DNA from 3 places in the Streptomyces sp. NPDC053079 genome. Region 1 is predicted to be linked to each of the others. Evidence: riboswitches for the same ligand, from Rfam matches in the RefSeq annotation. Region 1 holds a riboswitch; each other region holds the start of a gene.

The links. A riboswitch is a leader RNA that binds a small molecule or an ion and turns the genes downstream of it on or off. The one in region 1 is predicted to bind cobalamin.
Region 2: it holds a riboswitch for cobalamin, as region 1 does, so the genes downstream of both, ACIGXW_RS00310 (cobalamin biosynthesis protein) here and ACIGXW_RS10510 (ribonucleoside-diphosphate reductase subunit alpha) in region 1, are expected to answer to the same signal.
Region 3: it holds a riboswitch for cobalamin, as region 1 does, so the genes downstream of both, metE (5-methyltetrahydropteroyltriglutamate--homocysteine S-methyltransferase) here and ACIGXW_RS10510 (ribonucleoside-diphosphate reductase subunit alpha) in region 1, are expected to answer to the same signal.

The regions. Positions count from the first base shown of each region.
Region 1 is NZ_JBITZJ010000002.1:699,333-708,862, reverse strand. Features, by position in the region: gene mctP (monocarboxylate uptake permease MctP) at 1-1,203, shown strand, start outside; cobalamin riboswitch at 1,346-1,489, shown strand; gene ACIGXW_RS10510 (ribonucleoside-diphosphate reductase subunit alpha) at 1,653-4,031, shown strand; gene ACIGXW_RS10505 (ribonucleotide-diphosphate reductase subunit beta) at 4,031-5,044, shown strand; gene ACIGXW_RS10500 (YciI family protein) at 5,188-5,604, shown strand; gene ACIGXW_RS10495 (RNA polymerase sigma factor) at 5,621-6,883, shown strand; gene def (peptide deformylase) at 6,934-7,599, opposite strand; gene ACIGXW_RS10485 (hypothetical protein) at 7,691-8,683, opposite strand; gene ACIGXW_RS10480 (HD-GYP domain-containing protein) at 8,947-9,530, opposite strand, start outside.
Region 2 is NZ_JBITZJ010000001.1:49,799-59,328, reverse strand. Features, by position in the region: gene ACIGXW_RS00315 (cobyric acid synthase) at 1-1,345, opposite strand, end outside; gene ACIGXW_RS00310 (cobalamin biosynthesis protein) at 1,342-2,358, opposite strand; cobalamin riboswitch at 2,501-2,633, opposite strand; gene ACIGXW_RS00305 (hypothetical protein) at 2,811-3,041, opposite strand; gene ACIGXW_RS00300 (anion permease) at 3,068-4,330, opposite strand; gene ACIGXW_RS00295 (class II aldolase/adducin family protein) at 4,443-5,117, shown strand; gene ACIGXW_RS00290 (alpha/beta hydrolase) at 5,163-6,287, shown strand; gene ACIGXW_RS00285 (hypothetical protein) at 6,399-7,811, shown strand; gene ACIGXW_RS00280 (VOC family protein) at 7,839-8,261, opposite strand; gene ACIGXW_RS00275 (neutral zinc metallopeptidase) at 8,305-9,192, opposite strand; gene ACIGXW_RS00270 (ABC-F family ATP-binding cassette domain-containing protein) at 9,447-9,530, shown strand, end outside.
Region 3 is NZ_JBITZJ010000009.1:223,954-233,483, forward strand. Features, by position in the region: gene ACIGXW_RS30915 (GMC family oxidoreductase) at 1-950, shown strand, start outside; gene ACIGXW_RS30920 (ferritin-like protein) at 947-2,059, shown strand; gene ACIGXW_RS30925 (DUF6777 domain-containing protein) at 2,013-3,377, opposite strand; gene ACIGXW_RS30930 (serine/threonine-protein kinase) at 3,448-4,920, opposite strand; gene ACIGXW_RS30935 (alpha/beta hydrolase-fold protein) at 5,039-6,154, opposite strand; cobalamin riboswitch at 6,420-6,574, shown strand; gene metE (5-methyltetrahydropteroyltriglutamate--homocysteine S-methyltransferase) at 6,735-9,062, shown strand; gene ACIGXW_RS30945 (histidine phosphatase family protein) at 9,199-9,530, opposite strand, start outside.

The DNA.
Region 1 (9,530 bases):
ATCGCGCTGCAATTGGTGGGCATCCAGGCGGTTCTGGACGTCATGGGCGTCGGCGGCGGGGAGAACACCAACTGGTTCGTGAAGGACCTGCCGCTGCTGATCGCCTTCGGTGTGCTCGCGGCCTACACCTATTCCTCGGGGCTGCGCGCGCCCGCGCTGATCGCGTTCGTCAAGGACACCTTGATCTACATCGTGATCATCGTGGCGATCGTCTACATCCCGATGAAGCTCGGCGGCTTCGGCGACATCTTCGCGAAGGCCGGTGAGGCGTTCGCGGCAGAAAACCCGGCCACCGGCAAGCCTCGCGGCTCGCTGATCACCGGACCGCAGGCGCAGTGGGCGTACGCGACGCTCGCCCTGGGCTCGGCGATGGCGCTGTTCCTCTATCCGCACTCGGTGACCGCGGTGCTTTCCAGCAAGGGCCGCAATGTCATCCGCCGCAACACCACCATTCTTCCCCTTTACTCCCTGATGCTGGGCCTGCTGGCCATGCTCGGCTTCATGGCCATCGCCGCCGGGGTGAAGGTGAAGAACGGACAGCTCGCGATCCCGCAGCTCTTCGAGGACATGTTCCCCGACTGGTTCACGGGTGTGGCCTTCGCGGCCATCGGCATCGGCGCGCTCGTTCCGGCCGCCATCATGTCGATCGCGGCGGCAAATCTCTTCACGCGCAACATCTACAAGGACTTCATCAAGCCGGACGCCTCTCCCGAACACGAGGCGAAGGTCTCCAAGCTCGCCTCCCTGCTGGTGAAGGTCGGCGCCCTCGCCTTCGTCCTGACCATGGACAAAACGGTCGCCATCAATTTCCAGCTGCTCGGCGGCATCTGGATCCTGCAGACCGTGCCGGCCCTGGTCGGCGGTCTCTTCACCCGCTGGTGCCACCGCTGGGCGCTGCTCGCGGGCTGGGCGGCCGGGATGATCTACGGCACCTGGCGGGCGTACGACACGCCGAGCGCCACCCAGGACCACTTCGGCAACACCAACCTGATCCCGCTCATCGGCGAGAAGGGCTACATCGGCCTCACCGCCTTCGTCCTCAATGTGATCGTCGTCATCGTCGCGACGTTCGTCCTCAGGGCGCTGAAGGCGCCCGACGGCGTGGACGAGACCCGGCCGTCGGACTACACCGCCGACGCCGGCGACCCAGGCGTCCGTACGGACCTCCCCCCGGCCACCGTGGGGGCCCCCGGCGGGCACTGACCCGACCCACCCTCCAGAGGGCCGCCACACCCCCGTCCAGGGGGCGTGACGGCCCTCTTCGCTTGCCCTGCCGGGCCCACCCGTTAGCACATTCCGCAACCGCTTCATGACGGGACGACACAACATGTGGGGGCGCGTACGAGGCCCGGCACTAGATGTATGCTCGTCCTCGCTGTCGTCGCAGGGGAATCCGGTGGAAATCCGGAACTGTCCCGCAACGGTGTATGTGTGCGCATATACACAGCGCACCGAAGTCCGAGGACCTGCCGACAGCGCGTCCACCACCGAGCCTGCCCTGGGCTCGGCTATGGGCGTTGAATTCGTCCGGGCCCCGCGGGTTGGGCCGGCGGACGCCTACGAGGTGTGCCCTGGTGCAAGCGGCATGCCCGTACGCGACCGTCGCGCGCCTCCCGCCCGGCCCACCCCAGCCGAGCGAGGGAGAGCCACACGTGACCATCGCGCCCGCAGATCCGGTCTCAGCGAACGCGGAAGCGACCGGCGGCCCCGGGACCGCGCTGCTGCGCACCCTGACCGATCTCACCGCCGATCTGCCCGCCACCGACCCGGGCAAGGTCGCCGCCGCCGCGCTGCGCGGCCGGCACCCCGGTTCGGACGAGGCCGAGCTGCGCTCCCTCGCCACCGAGGCCGCCGCCGGTCTCATCGCCGAGGAGCCGGAGTACTCCAAGCTCGCCGCCCGGCTGCTCACCCGTGCCATCGCCGACGAGGCGGCCGGCCAGGGTGCGACGTCCTTCTCCGCCTCGGTCGCCGTCGGCCACCGCGAGGGCCTGATCGCGGACGAGACCGCCGCCTTCGTGGCCACCCACGCCGAGCGCCTGGACGCCCTGGTCGAGACGGCGCTGACCGACGGCGCCGACGACCGTTTCGGCTACTTCGGCCTGCGCACCCTGCACAGCCGCTACCTGCTGCGCCACCCGATCCACCGCGACGTGATCGAGACCCCGCAGCACTTCCTGCTGCGCGTGGCCTGCGGTCTGGCCGAGGACCACTCGGAGCGGGCCCTGGACGACGTCGCGGAGCTGTACCGGCTGACCAGCACGCTGTCGTACCTGCCGTCCTCCCCCACGCTCTTCAACTCCGGCACCCGCCACCCGCAGATGTCGTCCTGCTACCTGTTGGACTCGCCGCTGGACGAGCTGGACTCGATCTACGACCGCTACCACCAGGTGGCGCGCCTGTCGAAGCACGCGGGCGGCATCGGCCTGTCCTACTCCCGCATCCGCTCGCGCGGCTCGCTGATCCGCGGCACCAACGGTCACTCCAACGGCATCGTGCCGTTCCTGCGCACCCTCGACGCCTCCGTGGCGGCGGTCAACCAGGGTGGTCGGCGCAAGGGCGCCGCCTGCGTCTACCTGGAGACCTGGCACGCGGACATCGAGGAGTTCCTGGAGCTCCGCGACAACACCGGTGAGGAGGCCCGCCGCACCCACAACCTCAACATCGCGCACTGGATCCCGGACGAGTTCATGCGCCGCGTCGAGGCCGACGCCGACTGGTCGCTGTTCTCCCCCGCCGACACGCCCGACCTGGTCGACCTCTACGGCGACGAGTTCGACGCCGCGTACCGCCGGTACGAGGCCGAGGGCAAGGCCGTCAAGCAGATCCCGGCCCGCGTGCTGTACGCCCGCATGATGCGCACCCTCGCGCAGACCGGCAACGGCTGGATGACGTTCAAGGACGCCGCCAACCGCACGGCCAACCAGACGGCCGAAAAGGGCAAGGTCGTCCACTCCTCGAACCTCTGCACCGAGATCCTCGAGGTCACCGACGACAGCGAGACCGCGGTCTGCAACCTCGGCTCGGTCAACCTCGCGCAGCACCTGGGTGCCGACGGCGAGATGGACTGGGAGAAGCTCGACCGTACGGTCCGTACGGCCGTGACGTTCCTCGACCGCGTCGTGGACATCAACTTCTACCCGACCGAGCAGGCCGGCAACTCCAACAACCGCTGGCGCCCGGTGGGCCTGGGCCTGATGGGCCTGCAGGACGTCTTCTTCCGCCTGCGCCTGCCCTTCGACTCCCCCGAGGCGAAGGAGCTGTCCACCCGCATCTCCGAGCGGATCATGCTCGCGGCGTACGAGGCCTCCGCCGACCTCGCCGAGCGGCACGGCCCGCACGCGGCCTGGTCCGCGACACGCACCGCCCGCGGCGTGCTGCACCCCGACCACTACCCCAACGCCGTCCCGGCCTGGGCGGACCGCTGGGACGCGCTGCGCGCCCGCATCGCCGAGGTCGGCATGCGCAACTCGCTGCTGCTGGCGATCGCCCCCACGGCGACCATCGCCTCCATCGCGGGCGTGTACGAGTGCATCGAGCCGCAGGTCTCCAACCTCTTCAAGCGCGAGACGCTCTCCGGTGAGTTCCTGCAGGTCAACACCTACCTGGTGGAGGACCTCAAGAAGCTCGGCGTGTGGGACCGCACGACCCGCGACGCCATGACGGACGCCAACGGCTCGATCCAGGACCTGAAGTGGATCCCGCAGGAGGTGCGCGACCTGTACCGCACCGCCTGGGAGATCCCGCAGCGCTACCTGATCGACATGGCCGCGGCCCGTACGCCGTACCTGGACCAGAGCCAGTCGCTGAACCTCTTCATGGCCTCGCCCACCATCGGCAAGCTCAGCTCGATGTACGCGTACGCCTGGAAGCAGGGCATCAAGACGACGTACTACCTGCGCTCGCGTCCGGCGACCCGGATCGCCCGGTCGGCCAGTGCGGCCGCCACCATCCCGGTGCAGCAGGCCGCGCCCGACGCGGACGCCATCGCCTGCTCCCTTGAGAACCCCGAGTCCTGCGAGGCCTGCCAGTAATGAGCTCCACCGAGAAGAACCTGCTCGACCCGGGCTTCGAGCTGACCCTGCGCCCGATGCGGTACCCGGACTTCTACGACCGCTACCGCGACGCGATCAAGAACACCTGGACCGTGGAGGAGGTCGACCTCCACTCGGACGTCGCCGACCTCGCCAAGCTCTCGCCGGGCGAGCAGCACATGATCGGCCGCCTGGTCGCGTTCTTCGCGACCGGCGACTCGATCGTGGCGAACAACCTGGTCCTGACGCTGTACAAGCACATCAACTCCCCCGAGGCGCGGCTGTACCTGTCGCGGCAGCTCTTCGAGGAGGCCGTGCACGTCCAGTTCTATCTGACCCTGCTGGACACCTACCTGCCCGACCCGGACGACCGCGCCGCGGCGTTCGACGCGGTGGAGAACATCCCCTCCATCCGCGAGAAGGCCCAGTTCTGCTTCAAGTGGATCAACGAGGTCGAGAAGCTGGAGCGGCTGGAGACGAAGGCCGACCGCCGTCGCTTCCTGCTCAACCTGATCTGCTTCGCCGCGTGCATCGAGGGCCTGTTCTTCTACGGCGCCTTCGCCTACGTGTACTGGTTCCGCAGCCGCGGCCTGCTGCACGGCCTGGCGACCGGCACCAACTGGGTCTTCCGCGACGAGACCATGCACATGAACTTCGCGTTCGAGGTCGTGGACACCGTCCGCCAGGAGGAGCCCGACCTCTTCGACGACGAGCTCCAGCAGCAGGTCACGGACATGCTGAAGGAGGCCGTCGAGGCGGAGCTGCAGTTCGGCCGCGACCTGTGCGGCGAGGGCCTGCCGGGCATGAACACCGAGTCCATGCGCGAGTACCTGCAGTGCGTGGCCGACCAGCGCCTGGTGCGACTGGGCTTCAAGCCGGTCTTCGGCTCGGAGAACCCTTTCTCCTTCATGGAGCTGCAGAACGTCCAGGAGCTGACCAACTTCTTCGAGCGCCGCGCGTCCGCGTACCAGGTGGCGGTCGAGGGCTCGGTCTCCTTCGACGACGAGTTCTAGGAATCCGGTCCTGACGGACCGGTTCCGAAAAATCGGCGCGACACGTCGATTCCGGCGTCTCCCGTTCGACGTACAGGTGAAGGGTTGGGAACAGCCCAGCTCACGTACCGATCGAACGGGAGATTGTCGTTATGCCGCGCTTTATGATGATCGTCAAGGCGAGCGAGGACTCCGAGGCCGGTGTCATGCCGACCAAGGAGCTGATCGCCGAGATGGGGCAGTACAACGAGCAGCTGGTCAAGGCCGGTGCCATGCTCGCCGGCGACGGCCTGCACCCCTCGTCCAAGGGCGCCCGGGTCTCGTACTCGGGCAGCCGGCGCACCGTGACCGACGGGCCCTTCGCCGAGACGAAGGAGCTCATCGCGGGCTTCTGGATCATCCAGGTCAAGGACCGGGACGAGGCCCTGGAGTGGGCCCGGCGCGTCCCCTTCGAGGACGGGGAGGTCGAGGTCCGGCAGATCTTCGAGCCGTCCGACTTCCCCGCGGACGTCCTGCCGCCCGAGGAGGCGGCGCGCGAGGAGGCCCTGCGGGACGAGCTGCGCCGGAAGGCACAGCAGTAGTCCCTACGATGGGCGCGTGACGGCTTCCGACACCCACCGCGCGATCGACGCGGTGTGGAGAATCGAGTCCCCGCGCCTCATCGCCGGCCTCACCCGCATCGTGCGCGACGTCGGCATCGCCGAGGAGCTCGCACAGGACGCGCTGGTCGCGGCCCTCGAGCAGTGGCCGGAGTCGGGCGTCCCGGACAAGCCGGGCGCCTGGCTCATGGCCACCGCCAGACACCGCGCCGTCGACCTCGTCCGCCGCAGGGAGACCTACGCGCGCAAGCTCGCCCTCCTCGGGCACGAGCTGCAGAGGGAGCAGCAGGCTCCGCAGGATTCCCTCCCGGTCGAGGACGACATCGAGGACGACCTCCTGCGCCTCGTCTTCACCGCCTGCCATCCGGTGCTGTCCACGGAAGCCCGCGTGGCGCTGACCCTGCGCCTGCTCGGCGGGCTGAAGACCGACGAGATCGCCCGCGCCTTCCTGGTCGCGGAGCCCACGGTCGCCCAGCGCATCGTCCGGGCGAAACGGTCCCTCGCCCACGCGGGCGTGCCCTTCGAAGTGCCGCAGGGAGACGAACTGGGCGAGCGGCTGTCCTCCGTCCTGGAGGTCGTCTACCTCATCTTCAACGAGGGCTATGCCGCCACGGCCGGCGACGACTGGATGCGCCCGGCGCTCTGCGAGGAGGCCCTGCGCCTGGGCCGGGTCCTGGCGGGCCTGATGCCGAAGGAGCCGGAGGTCCACGGCCTGGTGGCCCTGATGGAGATCCAGGCCTCCCGCTCGGCCGCCCGCACCGGGCCCCGCGGCGAGCCCGTCCTCCTGCTCGACCAGGACCGGGCGCGCTGGGACCGACTGCTGATCCGGCGCGGGCTGGCCTCCCTGGAGCGGGCGGAACGGCTGGGCGGCGCGCTGGGCCCGTACGCGCTGCAGGCCGCCATCGCCGCCTGTCACGCGCGGGCGCGTACGGCGCAGGAGACGGACTGGGAGCGCATCGCGGCGCTGTACGCGACGCTCGCCGAGCGCATGCCGTCGCCGGTGGTCGAGCTCAACCGGGCGGTGGCGGTCGGGATGGCGTACGGCCCGGAGGCCGGGCTGGAGCTGGTGGACGCGCTGGCCGGGGAGCCGGCGCTCGCGGAGTACCACCTGCTGCCGAGCGTGCGCGGCGACCTGCTGGTGAAAGTGGGCCGCTCCGAGGAGGCCCGCGGGGAGTTCGTACGGGCGGCGGCCCTCACCCGCAACGAGCGCGAGCGCGCGCTGCTGCTGGAACGGGCGGCGGCCTGCGTCTCCCTGCCCTGAGGCGCCGGACGGGCTGACGTCCGGCCCGTCCGGCAACCATCAGGCCCGTCTCAGTCGTTCGCGACGACCGGGTAGCGCGGCGTGCCCTCGGCCATCTGCCGCAGGGCGTCCTTGCGGTCGCGCTTGGAGAGGCGGTCGATGTACAGGTAGCCGTACAGGTGGTCGGTCTCGTGCTGCAGGCAGCGCGCGAAGTAGCCCGTGCCCTCGACGGCGATCGGGTTGCCGTGCATGTCCTGGCCCCGCACCACGGCGTAGTCCGGGCGCGCGAGCGAGGCGTAGGCGGTCGGCACCGACAGGCAGCCCTCGTTGGAGTCGTCGAGGATGCGGCGGTCGGCCGGCAGGTCGTCGAGCACCGGGTTGACGACGTGGCCGACGTGGCGGACGCCCTCGTCGTCGGGGCAGTCGTAGACGAAGACCTTGAGGTCGACGCCGATCTGGTTGGCGGCCAGGCCGACGCCCTCGGCGGTGCGCTGGCTGGCGAACATGTCGTCGATGAGCTGCGCGAGCTCGTCGCCGAACTCGGTCACGTCCTTGCACTCCTTGTGCAGGACGGGGTTGCCGACGACGGTGATCGGGCGGGAGGTGCCGCGCTCACGGTGCGCGAGCTCGCGCGCCTCACAGTCCTCGGTGTCCACGATGAACTCGCCGGCCGCGGCCGACTCGGCGGACTCGTTCGACTCGTCGTTCACCGGCTGGTCGGTGTCTTGCTGCGCCATGTCCGCCGTATGCCTTTCTCACAACCCGAAAGCAATATCCTGCCCGGAATCCACCGGGCCCCATACAGGGTACGGGGACCATGGCGACGCCTCAGCAGACCTCTTCGAGATCCCGCCATTCACGGGTGTCGGGGCTGTCGGCCACCCAGCCGTCGAGCAGGCCGCGGACGAGCCCCGCGGGGGCCGCGATGCCGCACTCGCGCTCGGGCACCCACAGGGAGCCCGAGCCGGTGCCCGCGGTGCGGTGACCCAGCGGGCCGGGGTGGCCGGGCTCGCTGTGGTCGTGGGGGTCGAGGTGCTCGCCGTCGCCCTCGTCGCTGGGCATCCGGCTCTCCGAGCACGTACGGCACAGCAGGCGCACGGAGGAGGACCAGTCCTCGGCCGCGAAGCCCGCGTCGGCCGCGAGCCGTTCCAGGGCGTCCCGGTCGGCCTCGGTGGCGGCCTCCAGGAGGACGACCCAGGTCGGGACGGGCGAGGGGGCCCACAGCTCGATCTCGTCGAAGACGGGGTAGGACGGCCCGGCGGCCGTGACGCGCTCGCCGTGCGGCACGCCGTCGTGCAGCACGACCTCGCCCCAGCGCCGGCCGGAGGAGGGCAGCGGAATGGAGAGCACCTCCATGCGCGCCGGGTCCAGCCGGCGGCCCCAGACCACCTCGGCCTCGCCCTCCGGGGAGAGCCGCACGGCCGCGCTGCCGAGCTCCATGCCGACCGGCTCGGCGGCCGGGCCGCCCTCGCCGGGCACCCGCAGCCCGTACGCCTGCCAGGCGCGGCGGGCCAGCGGCCAGTCCTGCAGGGCCGTGGCGGCGATGCCCACGTTCCACCAGTCCGGGGCGCCCGCCTCGCGGTCCAGCAGCGCGACGGCCCGCAGGCCGGCGGCGCGGGCCTGCTCCCAGTCGTGCCGGAACTTGTGCAACAGGGCCAGGTTGAACCAGGACTCGGACAGCCACGGCTCCATGTCGGCCGCGCGCGTCAGCAGCGCGCCCGCGTCCTCGTACCGGCCGTCGCCGATGAGAGTGAAGGCACGGTCGGTGGCCTGCCGCCACGAGGCGGAAGGCCGGTGCCGTACCCTGCCGAAGATCCTCACGATTCCCGCCTGCCGGTTTCTGCGTGCGACCACGCCGGATGGACCGGGTGACGACCACCGTCCTCACGGACGGCGCCCTGCCACTCCTCGACTGCTTCGGGGAGCGGTGCCCACCACACCTCCTTGCCGACGGCAGCGCGCACGACACCCCCCGATTTCCGCATTCTCGCCATTCTCTTCGTCTCTTCGCATCCAACCATGCCCCTTCGGACGCCCGCTCATTACCCGTGGGTTCGGCTGGCTAGTCCCGGTTCGCCCGGGTCTCACAGGTCCGGTGGCGCGCATCCGCCGCGCGCGAGCACCCTGGCGAGCGCCTCCACCACCCGGGGCTCGTGGTCGTACGCCGTGGCCAGGCGCAGCCGCTCCAGCGCGCGCAGGGGGCCGCACGCCGGGTCGCCGGCGAGATCGTCGTAGGCGTTGACGGTGCGGACGATGCGGGCGGTGAGCGGCTGGTCGCGGTACGGGTCCGCCTGCCGTTCGACCACCAGGGCGACTTCGGGGGCGACGCCGGTCTGGCGCACCACGGCGCCGCCCAGCAGGGCGATGCGGCGGCGCTGCTCGGGGGGCAGCGGCTCGGTCGCGCCGGCGGGCAGGGGGTCGAGGAGGGAGAGCTGGCCAATGTCGTGCATGAGGGCCGCGTACTCCACGACGGTGAGGTCCGCGCCGGACAGGCCGAGCTCCCTGCCGACCGCCCGGCTGAGGGTGGCCACGCGGCGGGCGTGCCCGGCGGGGGTGTAACCGGCGATCTCGGTGGTGCGGGCGAGGGAGGCGATGGTCTGGCGGCGGGTGGCGCGCACGGCCTCGTAGCGGTGGATGGACAGCTGGGTGACCAGCAGCGGCAGGCAGA
Region 2 (9,530 bases), on a different contig from region 1:
ACGCGCGCCGGAAGCCGTCGCTCTCCAGCGAGCCGTGCCAGTGCGTGCCCCACACGGCGCCGACCCGGCAGCCGTCCAGGAACGGTTCGTCGCCGCCCAGGACCTCGGCGACGCCGTGGTGGATCTCGTACCCCTCCACCCGCTCGCCCAGGGCCTCGCCCACCGGCCGGGCCAGGGTCTTGTCGACCGCGAACCGCACCCGCACCGGCAGCAGGCCCAGGCCCTCGACCGAACCGGCCCGTGACTCCACCTCGTCGTCGATCCGCTCGCCCAGCACCTGGAAGCCGCCGCAGATGCCGAGCACCGGGCGGCCCTCGGCGGCCCGGCGGGCCAGGGCCTCCGCCAGGCCACGCTCACGCAGCCACGCCAGGGCCCGGACCGTCCCGCGCGTACCCGGCACCACGACCAGGTCGGCGTCCGCGAGCTCCTCGGGGCGGTCGACGAAGCGGACGACCACGCCCGGCTCGGCCGCGAGGGCGTCCACGTCCGTGAAGTTGGACATCAGCGGCACCGCGCACACCGCCACGCGCAGCACGTCGGCGCCGTGCGGCGGGGCCACCACCGACTCGCGGACGGCGCCGCGCAGCGAGACGCGCAGGCCGTCCTCCTCGTCGATGCCCAGGCCGTGGGCGAACGGCAGTACGCCGAACGTCCGCCGGCCCGTCAGAGCGTGCAGCATGTCCAGGCCCGGCTCCAGCAGGGAGACGTCGCCCCGGAACTTGTTGACGATGTAGCCCGCTATCAGCTCCTGGTCCTCGGGCGAGAGCAGCGCCGTGGTGCCGAAGAAGGACGCGAAGACCCCGCCGCGGTCGATGTCGCCGACCACCACCACCGGCAGCCGGCCCGCGCGGGCGATGCCCATGTTGACGATGTCGCTGCGGCGCAGGTTGATCTCCGCCGGGCTGCCCGCGCCCTCGCAGATCACCGCGTCGTGCGTACGCCGCAGTTCCTCGAGGCACTCGGTCACCGTGCCGAACAACTGCTCCTGCCGGCCCGCGTGGTAGCCGCGGGCGCTGAGCTCGCCGACCGGCTTGCCCATGAGCACGACCTGGCTGCTCCGGTCACCGCCGGGCTTGAGCAGCACGGGGTTCATCAGAGCGCTCGGCTCGACGCGGGCGGCCGCGGCCTGCATGGCCTGGGCGCGCCCTATCTCCGCTCCCTCGCGCGTGACGAAGGAGTTGAGCGACATGTTCTGCGCCTTGAACGGCGCGACCTTGACGCCCTTGCGGACCAGCCAGCGGCAGATGCCGGCCGTCACCACGCTCTTGCCCGCGTCCGAGGTGGTCCCGGCCACCAGCAGGCCCCCGCCCGGCGGGCGTGCGGGCCCGCTCCTGTCGGCTGTCACCGATTCCTCCTTCTGGCGAAATGTGCGAGGGAGAGCCTGCCCACCACGGCGGTCCCCAGGGCCAGCAGCGATACCCGGCGCGAGAGCCGCACCGCGCGTTCGATGTCCGCCACGGCCACGGGCCGGTTCTCCGCGCCCAGGACGGGGCGGTGTTCGACGCGGCCGGCGTAGGCGAGGGTGCCGCCCAGGCGGACCCCGAGGGCGCCGGCGAAGGCGGCCTCGACCGGGCCGGCGTTGGGGCTGGGGTGGCGGGCGGCGTCGCGCCGGGCCACGCGCCAGGCGCCGCGCGGGTCGGGACCGGCGAGGACGGCGAGGGCGGCGGTGAGGCGGGCGCCGGGCCAGCCGACGACGTCGTCGAGGCGGGCCGAGGCCCAGCCGAACCGCCGGTGGCGCGGCGACTTGTGGCCGACCATGGCGTCGAGGGTGTTGACCGCGCGGAAGCCCACCAGGCCGGGCACCCCGGCGAGGGCTCCCCAGACGAGGGCGCCCACGACGGCGTCGGAGGTGTTCTCGGCGACGGATTCGACGACGGCCCGGGCGATCTGCTGCCCGTCCAGCGCCTGCGGGTCGCGGCCGCACAGGTGCGGCAGCCGTTCCCGGGCGACCTCGATGTCGCCGGCCTCCAGGGCTCCGCCGACCGCCCGTGCCTCGCGGCCCAGGGTCGTACCGCCGAGCACGGCCCAGGTCGCGGCGGCGGTCAGCGCGGCGCCGGCGGCGGGGGAGCGGCGCGCGGTACGGGCCAGCAGCCCGGCGGCGGCCGCCGTGCCGCCCGCGCACAGCAGCGCGTGCAGGGTGCCGTAGCCGCGGTGGTCGCGCCACAGGCGCTCCTCGACGGCCTGCGCGGCGCGGCCGAACGCGGCGACGGGGTGGCCGCGGCGCGGGTCGCCCACCACGAGGTCGCAGGCGAAGCCGAGCGCGGCGCCGCAGACGAAGGCGAGATGCTTCCCGGTCAGGTTCCCGGTGATGTCCCCGGTCAGGTTCCCGGGCGTGTGATCACTGCGCGTCGGGCGCATCGGATCAGGCCGCCGTCACACCGTGGCGGGGGCGGCGCACCGGGGGCACAGGGGGCGCGAAGGGCAGGGGGCGACGGCAGCCGGGCATGGCGATGTGTCCTCACTCAGGGTCCGCGCCCTGGCTCGACGTGACCGGCGACCAGAGTCTCCTGGCTCCCGGATCGGCGTCGCCCCCGGCCTTCCGGTCCGCGGACCGCGGACCGTGGCCCTGGAATCGGGGGGACACTCCCCGGTGACAGTGGCGGGACCGCGCCGGATTCGCACCGGCTTCCTCTGCTGTCGCCGTTTGGCTCCGGAAGTCCACCACGGCCCGGGAAGGGCAGTCAACTCACCCTGACCTGCGGTGAGGCTGCCGGTCACGGGTGGGGCGGCGGGCGACGCGGGCAACGGCGAAGCGCCGGTCCGGCGGGTGCCGGACCGGCGCTTCGTGCGCGGGATGTGCTGCGGTCGCGTCAGGCGACGATCAGGTAGATGCCGTATCCCACGGCGGCCGCGCACAGCGCGAAGCAGGTGTACGCGCCGGTGCGCGCCACCGAGCTCGGGCCGGCCGCCGGGGCGGTGGCGGCGGTGGCGGCCTTGCGGGACGTGCCCACGATGCCGAGGGTGAAGACGGCCACGAGGCCGAGGGTGGCCACGAGGCTGACGCCGAAGACCTGGCCGAGTGCTGCCCAGTCGATGTTCATGGTGGTTCTCCTCCGTTGCCCGGCGGTCAGCCGGCCGTCGCGGGGGCAGGGGCGGGAGTGGCGGCCGGGGCGGCTGCCGGGGCGGCGGTGGGGCCGGCGACCGGGCCGGCCGGCGGCGGGGCGACGGCCTGGAGGGCCGCGGTGACCACGCCGACGGGCTCGGCCGGGACGGAGACGCCCTGCGGCTCGTTGAGGTCGTTGACGTTGTCGTGCGTGACCGGCTTGCGGCGCGAGGCCACCCAGATGGCGCCGCAGGCGGCCAGGGCCAGGACGGCGACCGCGGCGACGCCCCAGTCGCCCTGGTCGGCCAGGAGCGCGGCGCCGGCGCCGACGAGGCCGGCGGCCGGGAGGGTCAGGCCCCAGGCGGCGACCATGCGGCCGGCGGTGGACCAGCGGACCACGCCGCCCTTGCGGCCGAGCCCCGCGCCCATGACGGCGCCGGAGCAGACCTGGGTGGTGGAGAGCGCGAAGCCGATGTGGGAGGAGGCCAGGATGGTGACGGCGGCGCCGGTCTGGGCGGCGAAGCCCTGCGGCGGCTGGATGTCGGCCAGGCCCTTGCCGAGGGTGCGGATGATGCGCCAGCCGCCGAGGTAGGTGCCGAGCGCGATGGCGATACCGGCGGAGGCGATGACCCACATCGGCGGGTCGGCGTCCGCGCCGAGGGCGCCGCCGGAGATCAGCGCGAGGGTGATGACGCCCATGGTCTTCTGCGCGTCGTTGGTGCCGTGGGCGAGGGAGACCAGGGCGGCCGAGGCGATCTGGCCGGCGCGGTAGCCCTTGGCGCTGGCCTCGGGGTCGGTGTTGCGCGCCAGGCGGTAGGTCATCCGGGTCGCCAGCACGGTCGCCAGGCCGGCCACGACCGGGGCGACGACGGCGGGGATGAGGACCTTCATGACGACGGCGTCACCGTGGACGGCGTCGGTGCCCACCGAGGCGATGGTCGCGCCGATCAGGCCGCCGAACAGCGCGTGCGAGGAGCTGGAGGGCAGGCCCGCGAGCCAGGTGAGCAGGTTCCAGACGATCGCGCCGACCAGGCCGGCGAAGATGATCTCCGGCCGGATGCCTGATTCGTCGACGATGCCCTTGGAGATCGTCGCCGCGACCTCCACGGACAGGAACGCGCCGACGAGATTGAGCACGGCCGACATGGCCACCGCGACCTTGGGCTTGAGGGCCCCGGTGGAGATGGTGGTGGCCATGGCGTTGGCCGTGTCGTGGAAGCCGTTCGTAAAGTCGAACACCAAGGCCGTGACGATCACGATCCCGATGAGAAGCGTGATGTTTTCCATTCACCCAGGCAATCAGCTCGATGGTCAGTACGCGGCGACCGTAGGGACCCTGGGTGAACGGAAGGTGAACTGGGACGGGCAGGTCGATGACGCGAACCGGAGGCGAAGACCGATGAGGGAGTTCGAACAGGCGGGGGCCGCGCGGGACGACATACCGCGCATCTGGGCCCAGGTCGTGGCCACCGCCCGCCGCACCACCGCCGACGGGCTCGTGGTGGGCACGTCCGGCAACGTCTCCGCGCGCGTCGGCGACGTGGTCCTTGTCACTCCCACCGGCGTCCCCTACGACCGGCTGGGCCCCGGCGACGCGGTCGGCGTGGACCTCGACGGCCGTCAGGTCCTGGGCGACCTCGCGCCCACCAGCGAGCTGCCGATGCACCTGGCCGTCTACCGCTCCACCGACGCCGCCGCGATCGTGCACACCCACGCCGTGCACGCCACGGCCGTCTCCACGCTCGTCACCGAGGTGCCGCTGATCCACTACATGGCCGCCGCCCTCGGCGGGCCGGTCCGCGTCGCCCCCTACGCCCTCTACGGCACGGAGGAGCTGGCCGCCCACATGCTGCGGGCCCTCGACGGCCGCACCGGCTGCCTCCTGCAGAACCACGGCACCCTCACCTACGGCGCCACCCTCGACCAGGCCTACGACCGCACCGCACAGCTGGAGTGGATGTGCCGGGTCTGGCTCACCGCCGCCGCCGTCCCCGGCCACACCCCCTCGCTGCTCGGCCCCGGGCTCCTGGACGAGGCGGCCGCCAAGCTGCGGGGCTACGGACAGCGCGGCTGATCCCCCACTGGCCGCGCCCGCCGGGCGCGCCCACACTGGAAGGCGATGGTGCTGCGCACAGTGGCGGCCGCGGCCGCCACCACGCTGATCGGTGCCGGGGCGGCCGCGGTGGCGGCCGGGCGGTACGCCGGTGACGCTGCCCTGAAGGCGGACCCCGGCCGTCCGCCGCCCGGCGAGCCCCGGCTCGCCCTCCACGACGTCACCGGCGCCACCGTCACCCTCGGCCGTACCCCCGCCGCCCTGCTCCCGGGCACCTACGGGCTCGCGGGGCGGGGTGTGCACGCCGTCGTCGGGCCCGTCATCGCGGACGTCTCGCACCCGCACGACCGGGTGATCCGCCGCCTGGACCGCGTCACCCGGGGCGCCCTGCGCCCCGGCGAGCGCGTCTGGCTCACCCCGCAGGTGCACGCCGGCAACCCCCGCGACGCCCTCGGCCTGGACCACGCCGAGGTGGACGTCCCCGGCGAGATGGGACCGCTGCCCGCGTGGTTCGTGCCCGGCGGCCGCGACACCTGGGTGATCACCGTGCACGGCCTGGGTGCCACCCGCGAGCACCCCATGAACGTCATGCCGTTCCTGCACGGCCAGCGGCTGCCCGTGCTCGACATCGCGTACCGCGGCGACCCCGGCGCACCCCGGCCGCCCCATGGAATCGGCCACTTCGGCGCCGGTGAATGGCGGGATCTCGACGCCGCCATCCGCTACGCGCTGCGCTACGGCGCCCGCCGGGTGGTCCTGCACGGCTGGTCCACCGGCGCCACCATGGCCCTGCTGGCCGCCCGGAACTCCGCGCTGAGCAGCCGCGTCAGCGGCCTCGTCCTGGACTCCCCGGTCCTCGACTGGCCGGCCGCGCTGCGCGCCCTCGCCGGCCGCCGCGTCCCGGCAGCCCTCATTCCGCTTGCGGTCCGGGCGACCGAGGGCCGCACCGGCCTCGCACCCCACGCCCTCCTCGCGGCGGCCGACCCCGCCGCCCTGCCCATGCCGACGCTCCTCGTGCACGGCCGCGACGACACCCTCGCGCCCCTGGCCCTCTCCCGTGAACTCGCCGCGGGGCGACCGGAACTGATCACTTTGCGGGCCGTGCGCGGAGCCGGTCACGCCGGGTCCTGGAACGTCGATCCGCAGGGCTACGAAGAGGCCCTGCGACGCTTCCTGGTCCCCCTCATGTAGGGCGCCCGCAGCCCGTACCCGGCTCCTTCCCGACGGCCCACCACCGGTCGTCAGCGGCCGGATAGTTGGTTCCGATTGGGTTTTCGGAGCGTGAACGGCAAGACTGCTCCTGTGACGTCCCGTACTCCGCGCGACTCCCGGCTCAGACTCGTTCCCCGACAGCCGATCGCCGCCGCCCGCCGGGCCGTGGCGAACCGGGGCTCCCGGCCGGCTCCCCGCCCGCCCGCGGGCACCCCGGCCCGTCCGGAACTCGCCCGGCAGGCGAGAGGCGGACTGACCGGCGCGGTCCGCCTGGCCCGCTGGGCGGCCGCCGAATGCGGCCGCGGCGCCACACTGCGGCCGGGCACGGCCGGGGGGATGGACGAGGAGACGCTCGAGCGGGCCGCCGCCGAGCTGGGACTGACCACCGGCCAGGTACGCACCGACTGGGACCGGGCCCGCCTCGCCGGCCTCCTCGAACTGCACGGCGGCACCGCCCGCCCCGGCTGGCGCCTGCAGGCCTGGGACCGCGACGACAGCGCCGTGCTGCGCGGCTGGGTCGCGCTCTTCGACGCCTGGTCCCTCGCCCACCCCGAACCCGCCGGCACCGACTCCACCATCGCCGCCGAGGTCGTCGAGGCGGCCCCCCAGCTGCTGTCGGTCATGCACCTGTCGGCCGGCCCCGTCTCCGTGGCGATGCTCCTGGACCTGCTGCAGCAGCGCGTCGCCGAGATCCGGGCCGAGCGCTGCGAGGTCCCCTACGGCCCGCCGCCCGTGCCCGCCCCCGCCCCGGCCGCCCCCGTCGGCGACCCGCTGCCCGAGCTGCTCGACTGGGCCCTGGAGGCGCTCGCCTCCGTCGGCGCCCTGATCATGCGCGGCGGTACCGGCCCCCGGGCCGAGGCCGTCCTGACGCCGCTCGGCAACTGGGCCGTGTGGGTCAAGCTCGAACAGATCTGCGTCGCCGCCCAGAGCCCCGCCGGCAACATCGAGCTGTCCGCCGAGGCCATGCTCCGCGGCTGCGCCGACCTCACCCCCGGCCCCGCCCGCGCCGAGTACCGCGCCTGGCTCGCCGCCCGGCCCGTGCGCAGCGCCGTCGAGGAGCTCCTCGACACCGCCCGCGGCGACGACGCGATGGTGCGCGGCCTCGCCTTCGAGGCGCTGCGCGCGGTGGGCGCCCCCGCCGAACCGGCGGTGCGGGCGGTGGCCGGCGAGCCGGTCCTGCGCCCGTACGCCCTGCTGTGGCTCGCCGAGCACGAGGGACACGACCCCGAGGAGGCCGCGGAGGTCCTCACCCGGGAGGAGGCGACCTGGCTGTGGGTGGACACGGCCGCGGCCGTCGCCGACCACGGCGAGAGCAGGCTGCTGGTGCGCCACCTCGAGTCGGCCGTGCAGGGCACCGTGCCGGGCCTGCTGGAGGAGGTCCGGGCCGTGGGCCACCCCCGCACGGTCCAGGTCCTCGTCGCCCTGGCCGCGGCGCACCCCGACCCGGCCCTGGCCAAGGCGGTCCGCCGGGCGGCCTTCCAGGTCCACCGGGGCGGGGCGTAGGCGCGAGGCCCGGGGTGCCCCCGGGCCTCAGGCCGTGAGCTCCGGCCCCTTCGGGGCGTACGTGCCGAAGCTCCACAGGTTCCCGCCGACGTCGCGCGCCATGTAGTCCCGCGACCCGTACTCCTGGTCCGTCGGCGGCATCAGGATCTCCGCACCGTGCTCCACGGCCCGCCGGTGGTGGGCGTCCGTGTCCTCCACCACGACGTAGATGCCGCTGGCCCCCGAGTCCTTCATGGCCTCGTCGAACACCCCGCCCCGGCCCCTGGAGCCGATCATCACCAGGCCGTTGCCGTAGACCAGCTCCGCGTGCAGGACCGTGCCGTCCTCGCTCTCGTACAGCGCGGTCCGGGTGAAGCCGAAGGCCTCGGTCAGCTGCCGGATCGCCGCCTTCGCGTCCTGGTACAGCAGCGCCGGGCAGATGGTCGGTGCGGTCGTGCTCGTGCCTGCCATGCGTTCGCTCCTCGCTCTGGTTGTCACCGGAAACCGATCGGAATCAGCGGAAGGTGTCGCAGCGTCCCATGTCGCCGGTGGAGTAGCCGGTGGAGAACCACTGGCGGCGCTGGGCCGCCGAGCCGTGCGTCCAGCTCTCCGGTGTGACCCGGCCCTGGAACTTCTCCTGGATGCGGTCGTCGCCGACCGCCGCGGCCGCGGACAGGCCGTCGTCGATGTCGGCCTGCGTCAGCTGCTTGACCAGTGGCCGGCCGGTGGACTTCTCGGGCGTCGTGGTCGCGTGCCGGGCCCAGACCCCGGCGTAGCAGTCGGCCTGCAGCTCGACCTTGACGGAGTTGCTGTCGGCGCCCGTGCGCCGGTCCTGGGCGCGGCCGAGGGTGCCGGTCAGGTTCTGGACGTGGTGCCCGTACTCGTGGGCCACCACGTAGGCCTGGGCGAAGGGGCCGCCGCTCGCGCCGAACTTCGACCGCAGGTCGTCGAAGAAGCCCAGGTCCAGATAGACCTTGCGGTCGCCCGGGCAGTAGAAGGGGCCGACCTCCGAGGAGGCGGCCCCGCAGGCGGTGCGGACCTGGCCGGTGAAGAAGACCGTGGAGGCGGGCGTGTACGTGCCCGAGCGGCGGGCGAACTCCTGGCTCCAGAACGACTGGGCGCTGTTGACGACCGCCACGATCCGGCAGTCCTCGCGGGTATTGGCGTCCCGGCCCGTGCGGCAGCTGCCGGAGACCTGCGCGTCCGTACTCGCGGTGCCCCGCGTCGCCGGTTCCTGTGAGGTGAGACCCAGCTCACCCGGGCCGATGCCGAAGAACAGCCCCAGCACCAGGGCGATCAGCCCCGCGATCCCGCCGCCGATCGTGAGCCCGCCGCCGGGGATCCCGCCCCGCTGGTCCTGAACCTGGGAGGTGTCGAGATCCGCGTCGTCGTCGAACTGCACTGCGCACCGCCTCTCCGGCCGTCCCGCGCTCCGCTCTCCCGCCAGGTTTTTCCACCCCGAGTATCCGCGAATCACCCCTTCTCCGCCCTTTTCGAAGCGCGGGGGCGGGGGGCGCCCGGCGGGCGACCCCGGAAATCGGCTTGCGCGCCCCCGTTAGACTGGGGCCTATGGCATTCCTCCTCGTGCATTAGACGGCGTCATAGCGACCCCAGCCCGTCCCACCGCCGTCCACCCTGCTCAGGAGTAGAACCCCCGTGATCACCGCCTCCGGCATCGAGCTGCGCGCCGGCGCACGCGTCCTCATCGAGTCCGCTTCCTTCCGCATCGCCAAGGGCGAC
Region 3 (9,530 bases), on a different contig from region 1:
CCGTGCACACCACCCGCACCGCCGAGGCGGACATCGTCGTCCTCGCCGCCCACTCCATCGAGAACGCCAAGCTGCTCCTCGTCTCGAAGCTCGCCAACAGCAGCGACCAGGTGGGACGCAACCTCATGGACCACCCCACCCTGCTCACCTGGGGGCTGCTCGACCATCCGGTGGGCCCCTTCCGCGGCCCCGGCTCCACCTCCGGCCTGGAGAACTTCCGCGCCGGTCCCGCCCGCAGGACCCGCGCGCCTTTCCGCATCGAGATCGCCAACTGGGGCTGGAGCTGGCCGGTCGGCTCACCGGGCAGCGACGTCGCCCGGCTGCTCGGCATGGGCGCCGACTCCGACCAGCCGCGCGGCAAGGGCCTCTTCGGACGCCGGCTGCGCGAGGCGCTGGCCCGCGACGTCGGCCGCCAGTTCTGCCTGCAGTTCGCCATGGAACAGGACGCCGAGAGCCGTAACCGCGTCACCGTCGACCCGGGCGTGCGCGACCGGCTCGGCAACCCCCGGCCCGTCATCACCTACGACCTGTCCGACCGCGTCAAGCGCGGCATGGCCGCCGCGAAGGCCGTCTCCGACCAGATCTTCCGGCTGCTCGGCGCCGAGGACCACACCGCCTATGCCCCCGGCCCCCTCGCCCCCGGCTGGTTCCGCCACGCCGACCGCGACTTCGTCTACCAGGGCGCGGGCCACGGCGCCGGCACGCACATCATGGGCGAGGACCCCGCCACCTCCGTGGTCGACCAGTGGCAGCGCTGCTGGGACCATCCCAACCTGTACGCCGTCGGCTGCGGCAGTATGCCCTCGATGGGCACCTCCAACCCCTCGCTCACCATGGCCGCCCTCGCGCTGCGCAGCTGCGAACAGATCCACCGTGACCTCAGGGAGCTGCACCGCCCCAGGTCCGTCCGCCCCGTCGCGGCCGCCCGGCAGCGGGAGGGACGGTCATGACCGCGCCCTCCGTGCTCCGGGAGCCACCGTTCCGGGTGCCGCGCGACCGTGCGGACCTGCAGCTGTTCCTGCAGGCCGCGCTGGCGCTGGAACACCTGACCGTCCCGCCCTATCTGACGGCCATGTACACGCTGCGGGCCGGCACCAACCGGCCCGCCTTCTACGCGATCCGGGCCGTCGTGCTCGAAGAGATGCTGCACATGACGCTCGTCGCCAACCTCCTCAACGCGGTCGACGGCACGCCGCTGGTGGCGAACTCGCAGTTCGTCACCGGCTACCCCGCCCAGCTGCCCTACAGCAGGGACCGCATCACCGTCGCCCTGCGCCACTTCGGGACCGAGGCTCTGGAGACCTTCCTGCGCATCGAGCAGCCCGAGTACCTGACCGGGCCGCCGGGTCACCCCTCGGCGGCCGGGGACGAGGGCTGGACCTCCATCGGGCAGTTCTACGACACCATCCGCGAGGGGGTGCTGCGGCTGACGGCGGAGCTGGGGGAGCGGCGGCTCTTCAGCGGCGACCGGGCCCGGCAGGTGGGTCCCGAGCACTTCTACAACTCCGGCGGCGAGGTCTTCGCGGTCACCGGCCTGGCCTCCGCGCTCAAGGCGCTGAAGGTCATCACCGAACAGGGCGAGGGCGTGAGCATGACCGTCTTCGATTCCGACGACCAGATCTTCGGCGAAGCCAGGGAGCCCGCGCACTACTTCCGGTTCAACGAGCTCCTCCAGCAACGCGCTTACGGGCCGCACGACACCCCCGCCACGGGGCCGACCGGCCCCGTCGTGGAGGTCGCCTGGCGCGACGTCCACCCCATCGACCCCGAGGCCAAGGTGGCTCACTACCCACGCGGCAGCGCCGTGCGGCGGGCCGCCGAGGAGTTCAACGAGGTGTACGCCCAGCTGCTGTGCGTCCTCGAGCACGCCTTCACCGGCGCCCCGGCCGAGGTCGGGGCCGCGGCGCCGGTGATGCTGCGGCTGCGGGACCTCGCCGAGCGGCTGTACCGCAATCCGCACCCGGACCCCGCGAAGAGCGCGCGGGGCCTGTACGCGAGCCCGACCTACGAGGTCACTGACCGGCACTTCGAGCGGGCGCGGGCGGCCCTGGCGCGGTAGCGGCCGGCGGAGCCGCGGTCCTGGGCGGCGGGGCGACGGTGCGCTCGACCGGCGGCGCGGCCGTCCTCGGCGGCGGCGCGAGGGTGCGTTCCACCGGGGGCGCCGCCGTCCTCGGGGGCGGTGCGGCCGTACGTTCGACGGGCGGAGCCGCGGTCCTCGGGGGCGGGGCGACGGTGTGTTCGACCGGCGGTGCCGCCGTCCTCGGCGGTGGGGCGATGGTGTGTTCGACCGGGGGAGGTGCCGTCTTCGGGGGCCGCGGCGCCGACGTCGTGTGGACGGGCGGTGCCGCCGAGGCCGTGCGCGGGGGCGGCTGGGAGACCGGCGGGGCCGATCGGGTCGGCGGCTTGCTCGTGACGGACGGCGGCACCATGGGCGAGCCCGTCCTCGGCGGCGCCGTGCGCGAGGGGCTGGGCGGCGCGGTGGTGGGCGGCCTGGAGGTGGCGGTTCCGCCGCTGGACGGAGGACGGGAACCGGAGGATGACCCTCCAGTCGGAGTGCCGGACGGAGTGTCGGACGGAGTCCCGGAGGGGCTCCCCGAACCGCCCCCGGAGCCCGACCGGGACGGCGTGGGGGCGGGCGGCAGGGGCACCGGGAAGGTCTTGGAGTCGTCCGCGCCGTCGCTGCCCACCGGGCGGTCGAAGCCCTTGTCGGGCTGGTAGGCGTCGACGAGCGGGAGGGTCTTCATGGGCCCCTCGTCCAGGGGCCTCGCGGTGATGACGGTGACCTGCGAGTTCTGGAAGCTCTCCCAGTGCTGCCCGGTGTACGTGGACGCCATGCGGTCGACGTTGTTCTCGGGCTGCAGCAGCGGATTGCCGCAGTTGCACTTGACCGCGGGGTTCCGGTACGCGTCGAAGAGCAGCGCGGTACCGACCTGGACGACGGACAGATACGAGACCGTCTTGCCGTCCCCCTGGTAATTGTGGTTCCTGACCAGGGTGTCCACGAGCACATGGCCCTCGCTCAGGCCCTTGACGTGCTCCTCGATCTTGTCGACGGGGATCTTCCGGATCTTGGCCCAGGCCGCCGCCTTGGCGGGGTCGCGCAGGAGCTCGGTGACCAGCTTGCTCTTGTCGCAGCGGGTCTTGCCCGGGGTCCCGCCGATGACCCCCCGGGCCTCGGCCGCCTTCTCACCGCTGCGGGGCAGCGCCTTGACCCCCTGCAGATCGGTGCCCGGCGCCGGTATGAACGCACCCGGCGCGATCACCCCCGCGGCTTCCAGGGCTATCTCGGCGACCATCTTCTTCGAAGCCTTCGAACAGCCCGCCGCCCCCGCGCCGCCCAGCAGCGCGCAGACGGCCAGCAGGGAGACGATCCTCATCCGTTCGCGCCTCACAGCGCACACCCCCCGATAGCCGGTTCACGAATTCCGACGGTTCAGTCCGTACGCGCTAGCACGAGGTCACCCAGCCGCTGCCGCAACTGGCGTACCCCGTCGGGTCGGTGCTCGGACCCGTGGTCGGGTCCGTGGTGGGGTCCGTGGTGGGTCCGGGGGTCGCCGGCTCGGACGTGTCCTCCGTCTGCCCGGGCGTGGCCACCCCCGTGGGGCCGCCGCCCGGGTTGTCGCCCGGCTGCGAGCCGCTGTTGTCGCGCAGGGCGAACAGGGCCGCGGCCCCACCGGCGAGCAGGACCAGCGCGACGACGGCCGCCACGATCCACACCGCCGTCCGCGGCCGTGGCTCCGGGCCGGGCTCCGGCCCCGTCCCGGGGTGCGGCAGCGGACGCACGGGATACCCGACGGACGCGGCGGACCCTCCCGGGCCCGGAGCGAGAAGGGGAGTCGCCAGGCCGCCCTGCTGCAGCCCGACCGGCACGTTGACGGACGGCGTCCCCGCGGAGCGCCCCACGACGGGCCCGGGTTCCGGCGTCGGCGTGGGCCTCGGCGCAGGTGAGGGCGTCGGTGTCGGTGTCGGTACGGGCGTGGGTGTCGGTGTCGGCGTGTCGGGTACCGTCAGCGGCCGTCCGGGGTCCGGGTGGCGCACCCGCTCGTCGAGGGCGGTGCGGACGTACCCGGGCGGTTCCTCCGTGAGCAGGCCGGCGGCGACCCGGTCGAGGAGCTGCTCGGCCTCCGCCGAGCCCATGCGGGCTTCCGGGTCCTTGCGCAGCAGCCCCTCCAGCACCGGCGTCAGCGGCCCGGCCCGCCGGGGCGCCGCGGGCTCGTCGTCGACCACGGCCCGCAGCGTGCTGAGCGCGTCGCCCCGGCGGAACGGGGAGACCCCCTCCACCGCCACGTACAGCAGGGTGCCCAGCGACCACAGGTCGGAGGGGATGCCCGGGCGACGGCCCGTGGCCCGCTCCGGGGCCAGGTACTCGGCGGAGCCGACCAGGTCGCCGGTGCGCGTCAGGGTGCCGGCGCCCTCGATGACGGCGATGCCGAAGTCGGTGAGCACCACCCGGCCCCCGGCCTCCAGCAGGACGTTCGCCGGCTTGACGTCGCGGTGCAGCACCCCCACGGCGTGGGCGGCGCGCAGCGCCTGCAGCACCTGCGCGCCGATCCTGGCCGCCTCCTTGGGCTGGAGCACGCCCTCCTGCCGGAGCACCTTGTCCAGCGACTGGCCGCGCACCAGCTCCATGACGATCCAGGGGCGGCCCTCCTGCTCGACCACGTCGTGCACGGTGATCACATGGGGGTGGGCGACCCGCGCGGCGGCCCGGGCCTCCTGCTTCAGGCGCGCGTACAGCACCCGGACGTCCTCGTCGTTCATGTGCTCCGGCGCCCGGACCTCCTTGGCCGCGACCTCCCGGTCGAGCACCTCGTCCATGGCGAGCCAGACGACGCCCATGCCGCCGTGCCCCAGCTGTTCCATGAGCCGGTACCGCCCGGCCAGCAGCGGTTTGCGCCGCGTGGTGTCCATCCCGTCCATGCCGTACGCCCCCTCCCCCTGCGTACGGCGTACCGAGCCGTGCGCATTCGGGCCACACTGGCTGGGACGTGGCCGTGGCCGAAACCGTTCCCGGCCGGACGGGAAACCCCGCGCGGCCTCAGCGGCGGGCGGTCAGCTCCTTGTCGAGCCAGCGCAGGACCTCGGGGTATTCCTCGCGCCAGGTCTGGAAGTTGTGGCCGCCCTCCTCACGGACCAGCTTGTCGACCTTGGTCGGCGCCTTGGCCTTCCCCGCGAACTTCAGCATGGGCTCGTAGTACTTCTCCTCGCCCTTCGAGCTGGCGGCCAGGAGCAGGGACACCGGCGGCGGAGCCATGTGCTCCAGGCGCCAGGTCAGGTCGGACTCGTTCCTGATCTGCTTGTTGCCCGCGTAGAGGTCACCGGTGTCGCGGTCCTGGCGCGCGAAGAGGTCGGCGGACAGCCCGGCCGCGGCGCCGTAGCGGGCCGGGTTGGTCATGGCCGCCTTCAGCGCGCAGTACCCGCCCGTGGAGTTGCCCACCGCGCCCCAGCCGCCCCGCGAATTGTCCGCGCGGTACACGTCGTTGACGGCGATGGGCAGGTCCTGGTTGAAGAACGTCATGGCCTGCGGGCCGCCCGGCACGTCCGTGCAGTTGGTGTCGCGGTCCGCCACGACCGACGGCCGGACCATCAGCACGATCGTCGGCCTGATCTGCTTGGCCACGATGGCGCGGGAGGCCGCCTGCGGGACCTTGATCTGGGTGATGAGGTTCTTGGAGACGCCGGGCTGCCCGGTGATCGCCACGATCACGGGGAACCGGTCGTTCTCGTGCTCCTTCTGGAAGTACTGCGGCGGCAGATAGGCGAAGCCGTCCATGCCCAGCCCGCTGACGGGACCGCGTATCTCGATCCGGTCGACCTGGCCGGCCTTCTCCTTCGGGCCCAGGCCGACGGACTCCTGGCCCTTCACGACGAGCGCGGGCGGCCGCTTGCCGTCCTTGCCGCCCTTCAGCTCCTGCTTGCTGGAGTTGCGGCCGAGGAGCTCGTTCCACGTGGAGTAGAAGCCGAACTCGTTGTTCGCCGCGACGAGCAGCACCGACAGGATGCCCAGCTGCGCCACGGCGAGCAGGCCGAGCCGGGAGAGGAGCGCCGGGATCCCCTTCTTCGCGGCCCGTGGCCACAGCCACAGCACGAGGGCGGCCAGCGCGACGGCGATGACCACCAGGAACAGCAGGAAAGTCTGGGACGTAAGGCCCACGGTTGTCGCTCCTCTTCGGAGTGGGTTCTCCGGGAGGGAAGAGGGGGTACGGCCCGGTGAGGTTTCCTGTTTTGGCCGCAATTTTCGCCTTATGGCGCTGCTGGGGGTCCTGACGGCCCGCAGGGGCGGCCACGGCCCACGACCCTACCCCGCGCGTCCGCACGCAAGATCGAAACTGTCCGGGCAACCCCTGTCGGCGGACGGGCCCCTGCGTCTAGGGTGAAGGCGCAGCCGGTTCGCCCCGCCCTCCAGGCGGGCGCGTCGCAAGAGGGAACCCGGTGGGAATCCGGGACTGCCCCGCAGCGGTGAGCGGGAACGACCGCCGTCATACGCACTGGACCGCCCCGGCGGTCCGGGAAGCGACGGCCACTAGGTGCCGTGTCCTCCACCGACACGGCGTGCCCGCGAGTCCGAATACCTGCCGCTGCCCGCGTGCGACCGCACGCGGTGATCTCGGTGGCCTCGAGGGCGGGCCGGCGGTACGGACGGCGCATGCCTGGGCGTGCTCCGCCGGCATCTGCCGACCCTTCGTACGCTCGGGTCCCGCCGGGATCCCCCGCGACTCGCGAAGGAGAGTTCCGTGGCAACACACCCCACCGCCCCCACCGCCGTCCGCGCCCGGGCCACCGTCCACGGCTACCCCCGGCAGGGGCCCGGCCGTGAACTGAAGAAGGCCGTCGAGGGCTACTGGGCCGGCCGCGTCGACGCCGCAGCCCTGCACGACACCGCGGCCGCCCTGCGCCGCGACGCCTGGCGGCGCCTGGCCGACGCCGGCGTCCACGAGGTCCCCACCGGGGACTTCTCCCTCTACGACCACGTCCTGGACACCACCGTCATGGTCGGCGCCGTCCCCGAGCGGTACCGCGCCGCCGTCGAAGCCGACGCCCTGGACGGCTACTTCGCCATGGCCCGCGGCACCCAGCAGTTCCCGCCGCTGGAGATGACGAAGTGGTTCGACACCAACTACCACTACCTCGTGCCCGAACTGGGCCCGGACACCGCCTTCTCCGCCGACTCCACCAAGCAGACGGGCGAGTTGGGGGAAGCCCTCGCCCAGGGCCACGCGGCCCGGCCCGTGCTCGTCGGCCCCGTCACCTATCTGCTGCTGGCCAAACCCGCGCCCGGCGCCCCGCCCGGCTTCCAGCCCCTCACCCTCCTGGACCGGCTGTTGCCCGTGTACGCCGAGGTCCTCTCCGACCTGCGGGCGGCCGGCGCCGAGTGGGTCCAGCTCGACGAGCCCGCCCTGGTGCAGGACCAGCCCCCGGCCGTACTGAACGCCGCCGCCCGCGCCTACCGGGAGCTGGGCGGCCTCGCCGACCGGCCCAAGCTGCTGGCGGCCACCTACTTCGACCGCGTGGGCGACGCCCTGCCCGTCCTCGCCAAGTCCCCCGTCGAGGGCCTGGCCCTGGACTTCACCGGACCCGCCGCCGCCAACCTCGACGCCCTCGCCGCCGCCGGCGGCCTGCCCGGCAAGCGTCTGATCGCGGGCGTGATCGACGGGCGCAACGTGTGGATCAACGACCTCGAACGGTCCCTGTCCACCCTCGCCACCCTCCTCGGCCTCGCCGACCGGGTGGACGTCGCCCCCTCCTGCTCCCTGCTGCACGTCCCCCTCGACGCCACCGCCGAGCGCGACGTCGACCCGCAGGTCGCCCGCTGGCTGGCCTTCGCCCGGCAGAAGGCCGAGGAGACCGTCACCCTCGCCCGCGGCCTCAACGAGGGCAGCGACACCATCGCCCCGCAGCTCGCCGCCAACCGCTCCGCCCGGGCCTCCCGCGCCGCCTCCGCCCTCACCCGCGACCCGGCCGTACGGGCCCGCGCGGCGGCCGTCACCGCCGCGGACGCCCGCCGCCCCCAGCCGTACGCCGAGCGCGCCGCCGCCCAGCGGGCCCGGCTCGGCCTGCCGCTGCTGCCCACCACCACCATCGGCTCGTTCCCCCAGACCCGCGAACTGCGCACCGCCCGCGCCGACCTGCGCGCCGGGCGCATCGACGCCACCGCCTACGACGAGCGCATCGCGACCGAGATCCGTGAGGTCCTGGCTTTCCAGGACAAGGCCGGCCTGGACGTCCTCGTGCACGGTGAGCCGGAACGCAACGACATGGTCCAGTACTTCGCCGAGCAGCTGACCGGCTACCTGGCCACCCAGCACGGATGGGTGCAGTCCTACGGCACCCGCTACGTCCGCCCGCCGATCCTCGCCGGCGACATCTCCCGCCCCGAGCCGATGACCGTGGCCTGGACCGGCTACGCCCAGTCCCACACCGAGCGCCCCGTCAAGGGCATGCTCACCGGCCCCGTCACCATGCTCGCCTGGTCCTTCGTCCGCGACGACCAGCCGCTGGCCGACACCGCCCGCCAGGTCGCCCTGGCGCTGCGGGACGAGGTCGGCGACCTGGAGGCCGCCGGCACGGCCGTCATCCAGGTCGACGAGCCCGCGCTGCGCGAGACGCTGCCGCTGCGGACCGCCGACCGGGCGGAGTACCTGGCCTGGGCCACCGAGGCGTTCCGGCTCACCACGGCCGGGGTGCGGGCGGACACCCAGATCCACACCCACATGTGCTACGCGGAGTTCGGCGACATCTTGGCCGCCATCGAGGAGCTGGACGCCGACGTCATCAGCCTGGAGGCCGCCCGCTCCCGCATGCAGGTCGCCGACGAACTGGCCGCGGCAGGCTACGCGCACGCCGTCGGCCCGGGCGTCTACGACATCCACTCGCCGCGCGTACCGGACGTCGAGGAGATCGCCGCCCTGCTGCGCAAGGGCCTGGCGGCCATCCCGGCGGAACGCCTGTGGGTCAACCCGGACTGCGGACTGAAGACCCGTGGCTGGGCGGAGGTACGGACCTCGCTCGAGCACCTGGTCGAGGCCGCCCGGCGGGTACGCGCGGAGCGCGCCGGGCAGTAGCGGTGAGCCGACCGGTGACCGTAACCGTCCGTACATGGCGGGCCGTTACGGTCGCCGGCCCCCGAACGGCCGCCGCGCCGGCCCGCATCGCCGCTGAGGGGCGGCGGGGCGGGCACGGCGCGGCGGCTCCCGCGGATCAGCCGGCCGTGAGCGGGCGGCCGCAGCGCAGGTTCCACCGACCGGCGCGGCCGGTCAGTTCGGTCAGGGTCAGCGGGGCAACGTCCAGGCGCCAGAACACCGTCGGCGGCAGCGCGAGCGCGTGGACGGCCGCCGCGCGGACCACCGCGGGGTCCGCCACGGCCAGGACCCGGCCGCCGCCCTCGCCGTCGGCCAGGCCGTCCAGCCAGCCGCCCACCCGGGCGATCAGCGCGAGCACGCTCTCGCCGCCGTGCGGCGCGGCCCCGGGGTCCGCCAGCCAGGCCCCCACCGCCTCCGGTTCGCCGGCCGCCAGCTCCTCCAGGGACCGGC